Regions from separate parts of the Streptomyces sp. NPDC028722 genome, predicted to be linked through region 3. Evidence: riboswitches for the same ligand, from Rfam matches in the RefSeq annotation. Region 3 holds a riboswitch; each other region holds the start of a gene.

Region 1 (4,088 bases), on a different contig from region 3:
CCGGTCTTGATCTGGCCGCAGTTGGTGGCGACGGCCAGGTCGGCGATGGTGACGTCCTCGGTCTCGCCGGAGCGGTGGGACATCATGCACTTGTAGCCGCTGCGCTGGGCCAGCTCGACGGCGTCGAGGGTCTCGGTCAGCGAGCCGATCTGGTTCACCTTGACCAGCAGGGCGTTGGCGGCGCCGTCCTCGATGCCCCGGGCGAGGCGCTCGGGGTTGGTGACGAACAGGTCGTCACCGACGAGCTGGACCTTGTCACCGAGCTGGTCGGTGATGGTCTTCCAGCCCTCCCAGTCGTCCTCGAACAGCGGGTCCTCGATGGAGACCAGCGGGTACGCCTCGACCAGCTCGGCGTAGTACTCGGTCATCTCCTGGGCGGAGCGGGACTTGCCCTCGAAGGCGTACGAGCCGTCCTTGTAGAACTCGGAGGCGGCGACGTCGAGGGCCAGGGCGATCTGCTCGCCGGGGGTGTAGCCGGCCTCCTTGATCGCCTCGAGGATGAGGTCGAGGGCCTCGCGGTTGGAGCCGAGGTTCGGGGCGAAGCCGCCCTCGTCGCCGAGACCGGTGGACAGGCCCTTGCTCTTCAGGACCTTCTTCAGCGTGTGGTAGACCTCGGTGCCCCAGCGCAGGGCCTCGGAGAAGGACTCCGCGCCGATCGGGGCGATCATGAACTCCTGGATGTCCACGTTGGAGTCGGCGTGCGAGCCGCCGTTCAGGATGTTCATCATCGGCACCGGCAGCAGGTGCGCGTTCGGGCCGCCCAGGTAGCGGAAGAGCGGCAGGTCGCTGGCCTCGGAGGCGGCGTGGGCGACGGCGAGCGAGACGCCGAGGATGGCGTTGGCGCCGAGGGAGCCCTTGTTGTCGGTGGCGTCCAGGTCGAACATGGCCTGGTCGATCAGGCGCTGCTCGGTGGCGTCGTAGCCCACCAGCTCCGGGCCGATCTGCTCGATCACGGCGAGGACGGCCTTCTCGACGCCCTTGCCCTGGTAGCGGTTCGGGTCACCGTCGCGCAGCTCGATGGCCTCGAAGGCGCCGGTCGAGGCGCCGGACGGAACGGCGGCACGACCCGTGCTGCCGTCGTCGAGGCCGACCTCGACCTCGACCGTGGGGTTGCCTCGGGAGTCCAGGATTTCCCGGGCTACGACGACGTCGATGGACGGCACGAGCATCTCCTTCTTGGATGTGACGCTGGAAGTGCGGGGCTGGGTGCCTTACGGCTGTGCCTTGCGACTAGAGCCTAACCGTCCCGGGGGCGTCGGCCACCGACCGACCGTCCCGTGGACAAGGCGACCGTACCTTTTGTTTGTTGCCGAAACAAAGGGGATCGGCGAAAAGGGGCCGGGACGGAGGGGAAAGGGCGGCGGGCAGAAAAAAGCCCCGCCGCGGTGCGTACGGGGGAACACGCACCGGGGCGGGGAGCCCGTGGGGACGGGGACCCCCTCACGGGGCCCTCGGTATGCGGGCCGGGTGTGAGGGGGCTGTGGCTCCGTGCGGAGCCGGGGGTCACTTCAGGTGCAGCTGCTGACCCGGGTAGATGAGGTTGGCGTCCTGGACGATGTCCTTGTTCAGCTCGAACAGCTTCGCCCAGCCGCCCTGCACGTGGTGCGCGGTGGCGATGGAGCTGAGGGTGTCGCCGGTGACGACCTTGTACTCGCCGTCGCCCTTCTTGACCGTCTTGCCGGTCGGGGTGGTGACGGTCTTGCTCTTGTTCTGGCTCTGGCTCGGCGCCTGGCTCGGGGCCTGGCTCGCGGACGCGGCCGGGCGCTCGGCGGAGCGGGAGGCGGTCTGCTGGTCGGTGGAGCGGGTGGTGGTACCGGCCGAGTCCGGGGTGGTGCTCGGGGCGGAGCCGCTGGAGGACGCGCCCGACAGGCCCGTGCCGCAGACCGGCCAGGCGCCCTTGCCCTGCGCGGCCAGGACCTTCTCGGCGACGGCGATCTGCTGCGCCTTGCCGGCCCGGTCGGCGGTGGCGGCGTACTGCGTGCCGCCGTACGCGGCCCAGGTGGAGGCGGAGAACTGAAGACCGCCGTAGTAGCCGTTACCGGTGTTGATGGCCCAGTTGCCGCCGGACTCGCACTGGGCGACGGCGTCCCACTCGGAGGTGGTGGCGGCGGAGGCGGTGCCGGTCGCCATCAGCGGGGCGGCGACGGCGGCGCCGGTGACACCGGCGAGCGTGATGGCACGAACGGCCTTGGACGGACGACGGTGCTTGCCCTTGGCGGAAAACAGCATGAATCTATCCCCTCACCGACGCCTGCGAGGTGAGCTGTCGGGTTCGGGCCGGTTGAGTTGCCCGGCCGCACCTCTCGCTGTCACGCGAGGTGCGGCTTCACCCCCAGCCGGTGCCAGCCTCTTCGACTGCTGGTCCCGGCACTTACCTTGGGTCCCCCGCTCCTGCCTGCGGCGCTTGACGCGACGACTGTTCCCGGGCAACCGCTGGCAGGATTCGGCGTTGCGACTGCCGGGGCTCGTGGTGACGAGCGATCTCGACCGTAGACACGTGATCGACGGAATTTCAAAGACGATCAGGGCTTCTGAGACTCATCCCACACTTTCGCCAAAACGGACATCAAGCGCCAAATGAGGCGTCAACTCTCGCTATTTCGCGTCCGTTTCGTACCCGACTTCGAGGGTCTGACCGGCACTGATGTGGTTCGGGTCGGTGCCTATGGCCTTCTTGTTGCCGGCGTAGAGCGCCCGCCAGCCGCCGTCGACGTCAAGGGAGTCGGCGATGGAGGCGAGGGTGTCACCCTCGTGGACGGTGTAGGCGTCCGACTCCCGGGAGGCGTGGCGGCCGGACAGTGCGGGACTTTGACCGTTTGTCACGGTTTCGTCCGCACTCGTGCCGCGGTGGCGCCCGCCGGCGTCCAGGCTGCCGGTGTCGACCAGACTCCAAGAACCGGCGGCCTGTTGGGGATTGTCCGGATTGCCGGTGTCGGGGGTGGCCGTGGCCGAGCTGTCGGCACCCTGCGGGGTTCCGGCGTCCGACGGAGTGGACTTGTCGGACTCGGGAGTTTTGGTCCCGGTGGCCTTGCCGGTGCCCTTGTCCGGTTTCGCGGTCGGCGTGGTGGCCGGGGCCGAGGAGGAACCGGAACCGGAACCGGAGCCGGTGTGCGAGCCGGCACCGGTGGAGGACGGCGAATCCGGCGAGCCGGACGTGCCGGACGTGTCGGAAGTACCGGAACTGCCGGACGTACCGGCCGATCCCGGCGAGCCGGTCGAGTCCGAGGTGCCGGTCGAACCTCCGGATCCGCCGGTGTCACCGGAACCGCCGGTGCCGCCGGTGCCGCCGACGCCGGTGTCGACGTCCACGGAGCCCGAGTTCGAGGTCAGCCCGGACAGCAGGGCGCAGGTGGCCCACGGAGTGGTGCCCTTGGCGGCGAGGATCTTCTCGGCGACGGCGATCTGCTGGGAGCGGCTGGCCTGGTCGGCGCTGGCCGCGTACTGGCTGCCGCCGTACTTGGCCCAGTCGTCCTGCGAGATCTGGAGGCCGCCGAAGTACCCGTTGCCGTTGTCCGCGCTCCAGGAGCCGCCGCTCTCGCATTCGGCCACCTTGTCCCAGGTGGTGCCGTCGGCCGCGTGGGCGCTCGCGGCGCCGAGGAGCGGAATGGCGATGGCGGAACCGGTCACGCCGGCCGCGACGAGGAGGGCCGGAGCCTGACGGGGGCGACGGTGTCGGCCGTTCCCGGAGAGCATGCAGGAGCCTTTCGAGCGACAGCAGGACCGGCGGCGAACGGTGCCCGCCGCGTTGAGGGGTGAACGTATCGGCAGACGATCACTTGTCACAAGTTAATGCCGCACAGATCACGTGAAGATCACAAAGTTGAACGTCTGTCATTTCCGTGGCGCGGTGGGCCTCACGCGGTGGGTGTGAACTCCACCGGCAGGGTGCGCAGACCGCGCATGATGAGCCCGCCGCGCCAGCGCAGCTCGGCTGGGTCCGCGGCGAGACGCAGGTCGGGCAGGCGGGTGAGCAGGGTGGCGAGCGCGGTCTGGCCCTCCAGCCGGGCGAGCGGGGCGCCGAGGCAGTAGTGGATGCCGTGGCCGTAGCCGAGGTGCTGGTTGTCGCGGCGGGCGAGGTCGAGCACGTC
Region 2 (4,088 bases), on a different contig from region 3:
CCACCAGCTTACGGGGCATCCCCGCGGGGCCGGCCTGCCCGGCAGCCGCGGCCCGCCGCCCCGGACCCCGCCGCGGCGGGCGGCGTGTCCACCGGCACACACCTCCCCCGCTCTGTACGTCCTGTACATTTTTCACAGAGAGTGGACCGGAGCCGGTCCACCGCGAGAGGGGTGTGCCCATGTCCCGACCGTCCGCCCGCCATGTCCTGCCCGGGTTCACCGAGCGCACGGGCGGCGGCGCCCGCACGCTCGACCCGTACGGGAAGCTCTTCGAGTCCCGGATCGTCCTCCTCGGCACCCCGGCCGACGACGTCGCCGCGAGCGACGTGACGGCGCAGCTCATGTACCTCGAACACGCGGCCCCGGACCGGGACATCACGCTGTACATCAACTCGCCGGGCGGGCCCTTCCACGCCATGACCACGATCTACGACACCATGCGCTACATCAGCTGCGACGTGGCGACGTACTGCCTGGGACAGGCCTCCTCCACCGCCGCGGTGCTGCTCGCGGCCGGCGCCCCGGGCAAGCGGTACGCGCTGCCCGGCGCGCGCATGCTGATCGAGCAGCCCGGACTGCCCGAGCCGGTGCGCGGCCGGCCCAGCGACCTGCTCGTCGAGGCCGAGGAGCTGGACCGGGTCCGCGCGCTGCTGGCGGAGATGCTCGTCCGGCACACGGGGCGCACGGCCGGGCAGGTGCACGAGGATCTGGCGCGGGACCTGTTCCTGGACGCCCCCGGGGCCCTGGCCTACGGCCTGGTGGACCACATCGTGCCCAGCCGCCGGGACGCGCCCGGCGCACCCGACGCGAGGTGAGCCCCCCGATGCAGCCGGAGCTGCCGCCGCTGCCCGCGCTGACCCGCGCCGAGGGCGACCTGATCGACCGTTATCTGGAGGCGGCCGACCTGCTGGGCCGCGTCAATCCGGCCCGGCCCGGGGACACGTACCACGGGCTGCGCGCGGCGCAGGCCCTGGTGCGCAAGGCGGCAGAGCTGAGGGACGCGCTCGAGGTGATGCACCAGCGGGGCGAGACGGAGCTGCACGGGGGCACGCTGGCACGCGCCTTGCGCGTGCTGGACGGTGAGCGCCGTACCGCTCGCGTCGCGCTCCCGCCCGACGCCGTCGGCTGAGGCGGACACCCGGCCGGCCTGCCGGGGTCCCCGTGTCGGCGCTTGCCGTTCGCGGCGGACTCGAAACGGTCCGAACGAGGTACGACCGTCCGGTGGATATCCGGAATGATTTTCGGGCTTCCCGACTTGTGCGGCATGTGGGTCGGGTGTGTGCCGAAGAGCGTTTAGCCCCAGGTCCGGGGCTACGCACGGGTCCTGACGATGCCTCGAACACAGCGATGTCCACCCGAACGGGTGAGTGGTGAGTAACACCACAAATCCCCGATTCCGTTGGGATTTTACGACAGTTGTAGGTCAAGATCCCTGACTGACGACAAGACCCCGCCACCGCGGCGGGGCGATCCGGGCGGACGCCGAGTCCTGCCGCCGCCCGGATGACCGGTCGACAGGAGTGGATCGGCAGGAGTGGAGGACCCAGGCAAGACGGGTCGCCGGAACACATGTTCGTCCGCTCGACGCGGACGGGCGGGGTTCCGAGCCGCCCTTGGGGTGAAGCCGTGGCAACACGGCCGGGCAACTTCGCCAGCCCGAATCCGACAGGTCATCCTTCACAGGCGGCTGACGAAGGGTTGCGCATGACTGCGCTCAATCGTGTCCCGTCACTGATGGCCAGAGCCGGCACGGCCTCGGCCCTCACCCTCGCCGCTGTAGGCGGCTCGATCGCCGTGCCCGGCCTCGCCACCGACGCGTCCGCCGCGACGATGGCGACGAAGGCACTCAAGGTCGCGGCCTCCAAGAAAGGTGCACCGTACAAGTGGGGCGCCACGGGCCCGCGCAGGTTCGACTGCTCGGGGCTGACCTTCTACTCCTTCAAGAAGGTGGGCAAGAAGCTGCCGCGCACCGCCGCGCAGCAGTACAACAAGACCCACCACATCTCCGCCCGCAGCCGCAAGGCGGGCGACCTGGTGTTCTTCCACTCGGGTTCCAACGTGTACCACGTCGGCATCTACGCGGGCCACGGAAAGATCTGGCACGCCCCGAGGACCGGTGACGTGGTGAGGCTTCAGAAGATCTGGACCAGGAGCGTCTGGTACGGCCGGGTCAGCTGACCCGGCCGCGGAGCGAGAGCGCCCGGCCCCGGCTCCGGCGAACGGCCGGCGCCGGTCCCGCTCCGGTCCCGCTCCGAGCGCCGTAGCGCCGCCCCGGTGCCCGCCCGCCACCGCGGGCGGCCCGGGGCCGACACATCCTCCGGCGGAGCCGGCCGTGCGGCCAGGACGCGATGCTCAGGGCTCCTGCGGTCCGCCTGCCGGTAACGGGGCGGCCGGGACCGTCCACGGAAGTTCGATGCAGACCGTCTTGCCGCCCTCACGGGTGGGGCGGACACGGAGCCTGCCGCCGTGCTCCGCGGTGAGCCAGCGGATGATGACCATGCCGCGGCCGTTGTCCTGCTGCACGGCGGCGGGCAGTCTCTTCGGGAAGCGGGGATGACTGTCCGTGACGCCGATCCGCAGGTGTTCGTCACGGTCCAGTGCGATGTCGACCGTGAAGGTGGGTGACTGGCCGAAGGTGTGCTGCACGGCGTTGGTGGCCAGCTCCGAGACGATGAGCCGCACGGTGTCGGCCGTTTCGGTGTCCGACGGCAGGCCCCACTCCGCGAGGGTGCCCACGACGTAGGAGCGGGCCGCGTGGACCGAGGCGGGATCGCTCGGCAGAGTGATGGATGCTTCCAGATGGTCTGCCATGGCGACGTCGTCCCTTTCCCGCGGGACCGCGGTCCGACATACAGCGAATGCTTCGAGTACGGTCCCGGAACTGGTGCTTGTTCGCCAGACTGCCATCAACGGGTCGGTCAGGGGGAGCGATCCACCGGGATATGCATATATCTGTCGCTCGAAGCGGTGAACTCCGCGCTGCGAAACCGTATGTGGGCGGCCCGGAAGGAGTAAGGAGGAGCCCATGCAGAACGGTCCGGCAGTGCGCCGTCGGAAACTGGGCGCCGAACTGCGCAGGCTGCGTACCGGTGCCGGATTCACCAGTGGTGAGGCGGCCCGGCTCGTCGGCTGGCACCAGTCGAAAGTGAGCCGCATCGAGACCGGCGCCAGCGGCGTGAAACCGGCCGATCTGCGGTTGCTGCTGGACGCCTACGGGGTCCACGACGGACACCTGCGCGAGTTGCTGCTGATGCTGGCGGGGTCGCAGGACGCGGGTGGCCGCAACCGCTGGTGGCACGCCTACCGCGGGGAACTCCCTCCCACCTACCGTGACTTCATCAGCCTGGAGTCGCAGGCGAGCGCCATGCGCACCCTGGAGACCACGGTCGTACCGGGCCTGCTCCAGACGGCCGAGTACGCCCGCGCGGTCACCCGGGCGGCCGTGAAGGACCTGGACGAGGACCGGTTGGACACGCTGGTGGAGGTGCGTCTGGCCAGGCAGGACGTGTTACGCGTGGACCCGCCGCCGACGCTGAGCGCCGTACTGGACGAGGCGGTGCTGCGCCGCGAGGTCGGTGGTCCCCGGGTGATGGCCCGTCAGCTGCAGCGGCTGATGGAGGCCGCCTCGCTGCCCCAGGTACGGCTCCAGATCCTGCCCTTCAGTGCCGGGGCGCATATCGGCCTCACCGGGCCTTTCGTTATCTTCTCATTTCCGAGCACTTCCGATCTGGATGTAGTCGTTCTCGACCAGTTGACGAGTAGCCTCTACCTGGAACGGAAAGAAGACCTGGTGGCCTACACCGAGGCCTTCCACGCCCTTCAGTTCCACGCCCTTTCCCCCGAGGACTCGTTGGACTACATCGCCGCAATAGGTGACGGCGCGTAAGGAGGCACCATGCCCGCACCGCCTCGGAGCATCCCTGCCAGTACCGACCTGCGCGACGTGCGCTGGCTGCGCAGCAGCTACAGCACGGGCGCCAACAACTGCGTGGAGACGGCCCGGCCGCGCTCCGGCCCCGGAGCGGGGCTGCTCGCCGTGCGTGACTCCAAGACCCCGGCCGGACCGGCACTGCTCTTCTCCGCCGGCA
Region 3 (4,088 bases):
GCCCGGCGGCGGTCCGCACAGGGGGAACGGGCCGCCGCCGGATCCTTCTCGGCGCGGGTGGCCGACTGCCACCCTGGAACGGGCGGCGTGGGGAGCCGGTCACCTGGGGGAGGACGCTAGGCCGAACGGTGACGAGTTGGTAACGCACTGTGCGGAACTGTCCGCGACGCGCCGGGATATGACCACATGTGATCTCGCTGCCCAGCCGGAGTCGTTCCCTTCACGCGGCGTGATGACCGAAGCGCGAGAAGTGGGGCAGGCGGGAGGAGTGGGGTGCTATGGCTCGCATATATGCGAGGTTCGTCGGTGCCCGTGACCCTCGCGCCGGGCGCTCGGGTGGGGCCGGTGACGGGAGGCCGGGACACCCCTGGTTAGGCTCCGGCCCCATGGACGTACTCATCCATCTCTTCGTCGGCCTGCACATCGTCGGTATCGCCGCGCTGCTCGGCGGTTTCCTCACCCAGATGAAGGCGATGGGCCGGGGCACGGCCCGGTTCGTGCCCGGAATGCTGCACGGCGCGCTGACCATGCTGGTCACCGGCGTGGCGCTGGTCGGCCTCAACCAGGCCGACGACCACCACATCAACACCGTGAAGATCGGCGTGAAGCTGGCCCTGCTGATCGTGATCCTCGGGCTGGTCTACGTCAAGCGCGACGAGGAGCGTATCGACAAGAGCCAGTTCGCGCTCGTCGGCCTGCTGACCACGGCGAACATCTTCATCGCCGTCCTCTGGACCTGATCGCCGGCCCGGTAGGCCGCCGGTCCGCGCCGGCCCGGTAGGCCGGCCAGGACCGGACCGGGGCGTCAGCCCGGCCGCACCACGCTGTGGACGGCCGACTCGCCGGCGGCGGAGATCGGCTCCTCACGGACGTACGCGCCCGGTCTGGGCGCGTGGATCATCATGCCGTCGCCCGTGCAGAGCCCGACGTGGCGGCGGTCGCCGTGGAAGAAGACGAGATCGCCGGGGCGGGCGTCGGCCGGCGGGACCGTGGTGCCGGCGGTGGCCTGGCCGCGGGCGGTACGCGGCAGGGTGACGCCGGCGGACTTCCAGGCGGCCTGGGTCAGGCCCGAGCAGTCGTAGGAGCCGGGACCGGCGGCGCCCCACACGCACGGCTTGCCGAGCTGGGCCCGGGCGAAGGCGACGGCCTTCCCGGCCTTGGCCGCGTCCGTGCCGGAGGGCGCGGAACCCTGGGCGGTCCGCCGTGCGAGCAGCACGCGCGCGTGGGCGAGCTTTCTCTGAACGGCGGCCTTCACCGCCTTCGGGTCCCGCGTGTCCCGAGCGGTGACCTCCGGCCGGCTGTCTCCGTGCGGTACGTCCGAGTCCGCGGGCGGTACGACGGCCATCCCCCGGCCCGGTGCGACCGCGTCCCTGGCCGCCGGTGCCGCCGGTGCCGACGGTGCGAGTGTGGTGATGTCTCCGGGGGCCGGTGCTACGGCGTTCCCGTTCCACCGGGGTGCCACCACATCCCGGCCCGCTGCCGTTGTCGCGGCGCCCACCCTCCCCCTGGGCACCACGGCGTCCCCGCCCCGCGGGGGCGGCAGGATGGCCGGGGCCGGGGCCGGGGCCGGGGCGGCGCCGCGGGGGCCCGGGACGGCACGGGCCCGGGCCGCGCGCCGGGCGACCTCGTCACGGAGCCGCTGGAGGCTGTCGGCCTGCCGCCGTGGGGCGCCGGCCGGTTCCTCGGCCGCCGCGGCCGTCCCGGTCGCGGAGTCCGCCCGGCGGTAGAGGTCGTCGATCTTCCGCTCGACCTCCTCCGGGCTCGGCCTGCCGTGACCGGCCTCGGGAACGGCCTCCGCGGTCTGGGAGAGCACGGCGAGGGAGGTGAGGGCGGCGGTGGCGAGAGCGGGGGTGCGGACGCCCGCTCCGGGGGTTCCGCCGGGGCGCGGCTTGCGGTGCGACGCCAAGGGAGGCGACTCCTTCCTAGCTGCCGCCTACCGGGTTAGCTGTCGGGTTCGGGCGGACGGAAGGGTTGCCCTACGGCGTCGTCCCGGGCGGGAGTCGGCCGATTCACCCCGGGATTCGGTGGGTCCCCGGCTCCGGGCGCCGCGCAGGGGGCACGCCGGACTCGGCGGAGGCCGCGCGGCCCGGCGACGTTCGCCGGAGGGGGGTCGTGCGGCCTGACGGCAACCTAGCCAACTCGTGTGGCTTCTGTGAAGGTTGGTGCGCAATATGTCCGATACATTTCCGTGACCTCGGGACGGGTTCACGCGGAGGTGACCAGGCGCTTCCGATGCGTGAGGGGTCGTGAGGCACCCGTGTGGCGAAGATCGACTTGCGGGACGGTGACCGGTTGTCGGTGGGGCGCCCTAGACTCGGAGAGCGATGAGCAGCCTCTTTGACGACAGCTTCCTGGCGGACCTCCAGCCCCCGCGTGGGCACGACGAGGAGCTCCCGCCGCCGCCCGAGCACGACCACGCTCCGGAGCCCCTTCCGGACGATCTGTTCGGCGGGAAGTTCGACGTGCCGCCGGACCGGGACTCCCACTACCGCGACGGCGCCCCGCGCCCCGTGATCGACGCGGCGGCGCTCCTGGAGGGGCTGAACGAGAACCAGCGCGCCGCGGTCGTGCACGCCGGCTCCCCGCTGCTCATCGTCGCCGGCGCCGGTTCCGGCAAGACCCGGGTGCTCACCCACCGCATCGCCCACCTGCTCGCCGAGCGGAGCGTCCACCCGGGGCAGATCCTCGCGATCACCTTCACCAACAAGGCCGCCGGCGAGATGAAGGAGCGCGTCGAGCAGCTCGTCGGCCCGCGCGCCAACGCGATGTGGGTGATGACCTTCCACAGCGCGTGCGTGCGCATCCTCCGCCGCGAGTCGAAGAAGCTCGGTTTCACCTCGTCGTTCTCGATCTACGACGCGGCCGACAGCAAGCGTCTGATGGCCCTGGTCTGCCGTGATCTGGAACTCGACCCCAAGCGCTACCCGCCCAAGTCCTTCAGCGCCAAGATCAGCAATCTGAAGAACGAGCTGATCGACGAGGAGGACTTCGCCGCCCAGGCCGCCGACGGGTTCGAGAAGACCCTCGCCCAGGCGTACGCGCTCTACCAGTCGCGGCTGCGCGAGGCCAACGCCCTCGACTTCGACGACCTGATCATGACGACCGTCAACCTGCTGCGCGCCTTCCCGGACGTCGCCGACCACTACCGCCGCCGCTTCCGGCACGTCCTGGTCGACGAGTACCAGGACACCAACCACGCCCAGTACGCCCTGGTGCGCGAGCTGGTCGGGACGGGCGAGCAGGCCGCCGACGTACCGCCCGGTGACGGTGACCTGCCGCCGGCCGAACTGTGTGTCGTGGGTGACGCCGACCAGTCGATCTACGCCTTCCGGGGCGCGACGATCCGCAACATCCTCCAGTTCGAGGAGGACTACCCGAACGCGACGACGATCCTGCTGGAGCAGAACTACCGCTCCACGCAGACGATCCTGTCCGCCGCCAACGCGGTCATCGAGCGCAACGAGTCCCGCCGCCCGAAGAACCTGTGGACCAACGCCGGCCACGGCGCCCGGATCACCGGTTACGTCGCCGACACCGAGCACGACGAGGCCCAGTTCGTCGCGGACGAGATAGACCGGCTCACCGACGCGGGCGACGCGCGCGCCGGGGACGTCGCCGTCTTCTACCGCACCAACGCCCAGTCCCGTGTCTTCGAAGAGGTCTTCATCCGCGTCGGCCTGCCGTACAAGGTCGTCGGCGGTGTCCGCTTCTACGAGCGCAAGGAGGTCCGGGACGTCCTGGCCTACCTGCGTGTCCTCGCCAACCCCGAGGACTCGGTGCCGCTGCGCCGCATCCTCAACGTGCCCAAGCGGGGCATCGGCGACCGCGCGGAGGCCATGGTCGACGCCCTCGCCCAGCGCGAGAAGATCAGCTTCCCGCAGGCCCTGAAGCGGGTCGACGAGGCGTACGGCATGGCCGCGCGGTCCACGAACGCCGTGAAGCGGTTCAACACGCTGATGGAGGACCTGCGCACGATCGTCGAATCCGGCGCCGGACCGGCGACCGTCCTCGAAGCCGTGCTGGAACGCACCGGCTATCTGGCCGAGTTGCAGGCCTCCACCGACCCGCAGGACGAGACCCGCATCGAG
Region 4 (4,088 bases), on a different contig from region 3:
CCTACGGAGATCCGTAGGTGCTCTTTTGCCTGGTGCCCCCGGCAGGATTCGAACCTGCGACACCCGCTTTAGGAGTTCGCTCCGCCAGCTCAGTGGCCTAGTTCTCGTCGCTCAGACCTCGCCAGCGAGGTGCACGAAGGCTTTCCGGGGTACGGCGAAGTGCACGCTTGTTGCCGTCAACGACTGCCGTCAGTGCGTCGCCGACTGGGGAGTGAAGACACCCCTGACGTCGCCCGACGTCTCTGACCTAACTTGAAGTATAAAGTTTTTTCAGTTTTTCGGCCACAGCAGCATGAGCGTCCCAAATGCTGTCGCCGTAACCCTCCAGCACCTCTTGAGCCGGTATTACTCTAGGCCCGTCAGGGAATAGTTCGCGAGACATCGATTCAGTGACGAGCTCATTGAGCTCATCATCAAACAGCAATTCATTCAAGCGCCACACCTCCGCAGCCTCCGACTGTAGGCGAGAGCACAACTCTTCCGCTGCGCTTGAGTCTCTGTCGCCCTCGTGACTCCGGTGCCATCTCGCAAGCGCATCTGCCGCCGCCCTCAGCTTGTTAAGCGTTCCATAGACGTCAGATAGGACTTGTATCTCGAAGTTCTTTTTTCCTTCAAGGAAAGCCTTGCTCGTTTCATATTCCCTTGCTTCTCTCTCTCGCGCGTTCTGTCGCTTCTCGGCGAGGGAAGAATTGAGCTGCGCAAGAGCTGCACCGAATACAAATGATGCAACTGGCCATACGGTGTCGAAGTGCGGCATGCCAGTAGGGTACTTGTGTCAGCGCACACATCGGGCTGTTTTGGCCGATGTCATCAGGGCGCGAGGTGACTGAGTGGAACCCGTAATTGTAATCCTAACGTTGGGCAGGGCCCTTAAGATCCGAACTCCAATAAGTACCGTTCGTGATGATTTGCACCAGAGGCGGCTGGAAGGCGGCAAAGAGTGCGTCGCACACGCGACGAAAACCGGCCCTGCCTTATGCGCCGCCGGGGTCGGGCCTCTCCGCAGTGGTGGCGAGTCGTGGGAGCCTTGGCATGATGACTGGCGCACGGAATTAGGGGTTCATCCCGCCGGCTCAGTGGCCTAGTTCTCGTGGCTCAGACCTCGCCGGCGAAGTGCACGAAGGCTCACCGACGTTCGGCGAAGTGCACGCTTGTTGCCGTCAACGACTGCCGTCAGCGCGTCGCCGACTGGGGAGTGAGGACCTCTTGGCGCCACCGCCACACCACCGCGGCGGCCGAGGCCGATCGGCCGCCGCCATAGACGGCCCTAGGGCACGACCGACAGGTTTTACACGTAGCAAGCGCCGACCTACCTCAACTTTTCCGCTGGCCGACGTCCGGTGCCCCATGGATGCCCCATCTAGATACCGAGGGGATCACCGCAGGCATTCTAAGCATCGAAGCTGCGGCGACATGGCGGCTCGGACGTCGCCCTTAGTGAAGAAGCGACGTCGGGCCCGAGCGACCTCACAGGATCGACGTGGATGCAGAGCTGGTCTGTGTTGGAACGGTGGCCGATGGTGTTGTCGGCCGCTGAGGGCCACCCTGCGGCGGCCCACGGGCGACCCGACAGCCCAGGGCCTTCGGCCTCCGCGCTTCGCCCAGTCCCCACTGGCGTCGTGGGTGTCAACTCCACTGCCACTGGTAGAATTTGGGGCGACATCGGGCCCCATCACCGGGAAGGGGCAGCCTGTGCGGACGCCGAGTCCTGCCGCCGTACGGGTGCTAGGTCACTCACATGCGGACCGGCAGGAGCGGAAGACCCAAGCGTAACGAGAGGTTCATCCCCTCTCTTGGGGTGAAGCCGTTGAGTGCGGCCGGGACTTCGCCAGCCCGAACCCGACAGGTCATCTTTCGCAGGCGGTGGCGAAAGGTCTTCCGTGCCCCAGAACGTTGATGACGCCGCAGGCGCTGTCGACCACCCTGCGTACCTCTTCCACTACACGACCGAAGAGGGTCAGCGCAGGATCCTTGAGAGTCGACTCCTGCTTCCTTCCCTCCGGAGTAAGAACTCGAAGGACGCCCGACACGGAGACGGCCAGTACCTGACGGACATCGCCCCAGGTAGCCTGACCGGCTCCCACCTGTCCCAGGCTCTCGTGCGGATACCGTACTGTGCAGCCAAGTTCACTCACTTCATCCAGATCGAGACGACCGGACTGACAGTACGCTTTGGACGGGCCCATGTGTACGTGGTACCCGGAACCGATCCGCTCGACCTGACGGGACGGATCAAGGACTGGGGAATGAATTAACATGCGTTACCTCAAGGTTGCTTGGCATCACACATCTCCCGATGACCCAGTGATTATCTGGAGTGAAATCGGCGAGGACGGTTACGAGGTCCGCAAGGTGGAGCAATTTGCGGACGGGCGTTTGGGCTACGCAGATGCCAGCACTTCGGTAGGGGGTAGCGAGCTAGGTGAATTCCCTGTCCCCGAAGTGGCCACCATCGCGCAGCAAAAGGAATTCTCGCCAGAAACAATCAGCGCAAAAGCATTCGCGAGAAAATGGATTGCCGCCCGCAGCCCGAAGATGAAGAGCGCGAAAAGCAGCAATCGCGCAAAAGTTCGCTTGCGGACCAGCAAGGGTGCATCTAAGCGAAATCTCACTGTGCTCAAAACGCGTAGAGGATGGTCGGTTATGGCTGCTGGAAGTCGCAGGGTTATCGTCACGCTAAAGACGCGTGACGCCGCCCTTGAATGGGCAAGGGAAGCGCTGCGCACCACAAAATCATCATCAACGCGTATCGCAGTCACTGGCGAAAAGGTATCCAACGTAGCCCGTGAACGGAAGAAGTGATCGCCTGCCTTGGTCGCCTCGGCAGCAGGCGGGGCGGCACCCGTTCCGCATGCCGCCCTTCTGGTGTGCCTGGCCAGGCAGGCAGAGGCCGTAACTGGAATGAACCAGCGTAACTCGCTTTGCAGGTTTGTCCGGGCCGGTCAGGGGCTGATCCGGGGCCGTTCATCCTTGTTCAGCGCAGTACCCCGGAGCGGGGCGCGTACTTCAGTGAACGAGGGTGGACGGGGCTGAACGAGACGGAAACTGAGACGGACTCACCGCGCCTCATCAGGCACGATGGGTCGTCTCCGGGGCGAGTCGGCTCGTGAAACCGGCGTCACGGAGACGCTCGTAAGCCGCCTCGACGTCCCTCGGAGTCTCCTGCTCGATCATGAACCCCTGGCGGGGGTAGATCATGAGTCGTTGCTGAGCGCCGACCAGCATGTCCACCACAAGCCGTGGGTCCCTAATCGAGTCGACGTAGTCGCGGAACCCCATAAGAGTGGACGTGCTCACCCATTCGACGGTGGGCCACAGCTTGCGTGCCGTCGCGTACGCGCGCCGTTCCTCGTAGGGCTTGCTGACCAAGAGGACGGATGAAACAGGCACCTGTCGCTCTTCGAGAAGCGCGCGAGAGAACCGGATGTTCTCGCCGGTGTTCCGGGCCCTTGGCTCGACAAGGATGGCGGCAGCCGGCACCCCCAGCTCGACAGCGCGCTCGCGGTAGTGCTCAGCCTCACCGCGAGGCATCCGTTCCTGCGTCGTTCTGCTGGTCGCCCCGGTGAAGACGATGAGCGGCGCCATGCCACGGTGGAAGAGGTCCGCCGTGGTGTCGGCCACCCCGAGATCATGGCTCCCTAGGCCGATGGCTACCGAACACGGACGCACTTCGTGCCCCATCTGCTGGAAGTCCCAGAGACGCTGAGCGTCCGACCAGGACTGCTGCGAGATCACTTCCCTGTTCCGCCTTCCGCCGCCGAGTCTGGAACCTTGAAGTCGTACGTCCATGAGAAGCGCGTCGCCGCATGCACGCCCAAAGCAAATTCGACCACCGTGCCATCGGCCGTGAAGGTCGTTCGGTGTAGCTCTACGACCCACTCGCCGGGCGCAAGCTGCAAGAGCTGCACTTCGTCAGTGGTGGGGACCCGGGCAAACAGCGTCTCTCGCATGTGATCGATCTCGTAGCCCGCGTCGTACAGCACGCGGAACCCGCCGCCCTTGCCGGCCGGGCCCGGTTTGGGATCGACAATGCGCGTTCCCTCAACGTGCTCCGGCCGATAGTAGCTGGTCAGGGTGTGTGTGGGCTG

The links. A riboswitch is a leader RNA that binds a small molecule or an ion and turns the genes downstream of it on or off. The one in region 3 is predicted to bind cyclic di-AMP.
Region 1: linked by a shared signal. The riboswitch ahead of AB0F03_RS05660 (transglycosylase family protein) and the one ahead of AB0F03_RS17435 (C40 family peptidase) in region 3 are both predicted to bind cyclic di-AMP.
Region 2: linked by a shared signal. The riboswitch ahead of AB0F03_RS25505 (C40 family peptidase) and the one ahead of AB0F03_RS17435 (C40 family peptidase) in region 3 are both predicted to bind cyclic di-AMP.
Region 4: linked by a shared signal. The riboswitch ahead of AB0F03_RS06310 (HYD1 signature containing ADP-ribosyltransferase family protein) and the one ahead of AB0F03_RS17435 (C40 family peptidase) in region 3 are both predicted to bind cyclic di-AMP.

What each region holds. Positions count from the first base shown of each region.
Region 1 is NZ_JBEZWU010000003.1:85,584-89,671, forward strand. It holds gene eno (phosphopyruvate hydratase) at 1-1,163, opposite strand, end outside; gene AB0F03_RS05660 (transglycosylase family protein) at 1,504-2,229, opposite strand; cyclic di-AMP (ydaO/yuaA leader) riboswitch at 2,234-2,413, opposite strand; gene AB0F03_RS05665 (transglycosylase family protein) at 2,596-3,693, opposite strand; gene AB0F03_RS05670 (cytochrome P450) at 3,855-4,088, opposite strand, start outside.
Region 2 is NZ_JBEZWU010000018.1:123,803-127,890, reverse strand. It holds gene AB0F03_RS25515 (ATP-dependent Clp protease proteolytic subunit) at 180-815, shown strand; gene AB0F03_RS25510 (hypothetical protein) at 824-1,129, shown strand; cyclic di-AMP (ydaO/yuaA leader) riboswitch at 1,565-1,702, shown strand; gene AB0F03_RS25505 (C40 family peptidase) at 1,705-2,178, shown strand; gene AB0F03_RS25500 (ATP-binding protein) at 2,353-2,811, opposite strand; gene AB0F03_RS25495 (helix-turn-helix transcriptional regulator) at 3,026-3,886, shown strand; gene AB0F03_RS25490 (DUF397 domain-containing protein) at 3,896-4,088, shown strand, end outside.
Region 3 is NZ_JBEZWU010000009.1:258,469-262,556, forward strand. It holds gene AB0F03_RS17430 (hypothetical protein) at 387-740, shown strand; gene AB0F03_RS17435 (C40 family peptidase) at 806-1,906, opposite strand; cyclic di-AMP (ydaO/yuaA leader) riboswitch at 1,915-2,083, opposite strand; gene pcrA (DNA helicase PcrA) at 2,325-4,088, shown strand, end outside.
Region 4 is NZ_JBEZWU010000003.1:227,197-231,284, reverse strand. It holds gene AB0F03_RS06315 (hypothetical protein) at 248-757, opposite strand; cyclic di-AMP (ydaO/yuaA leader) riboswitch at 1,714-1,878, shown strand; gene AB0F03_RS06310 (HYD1 signature containing ADP-ribosyltransferase family protein) at 1,881-2,255, shown strand; gene AB0F03_RS06305 (hypothetical protein) at 2,257-2,802, shown strand; gene AB0F03_RS06300 (YdcF family protein) at 3,070-3,735, opposite strand; gene AB0F03_RS06295 (GntR family transcriptional regulator) at 3,732-4,088, opposite strand, start outside.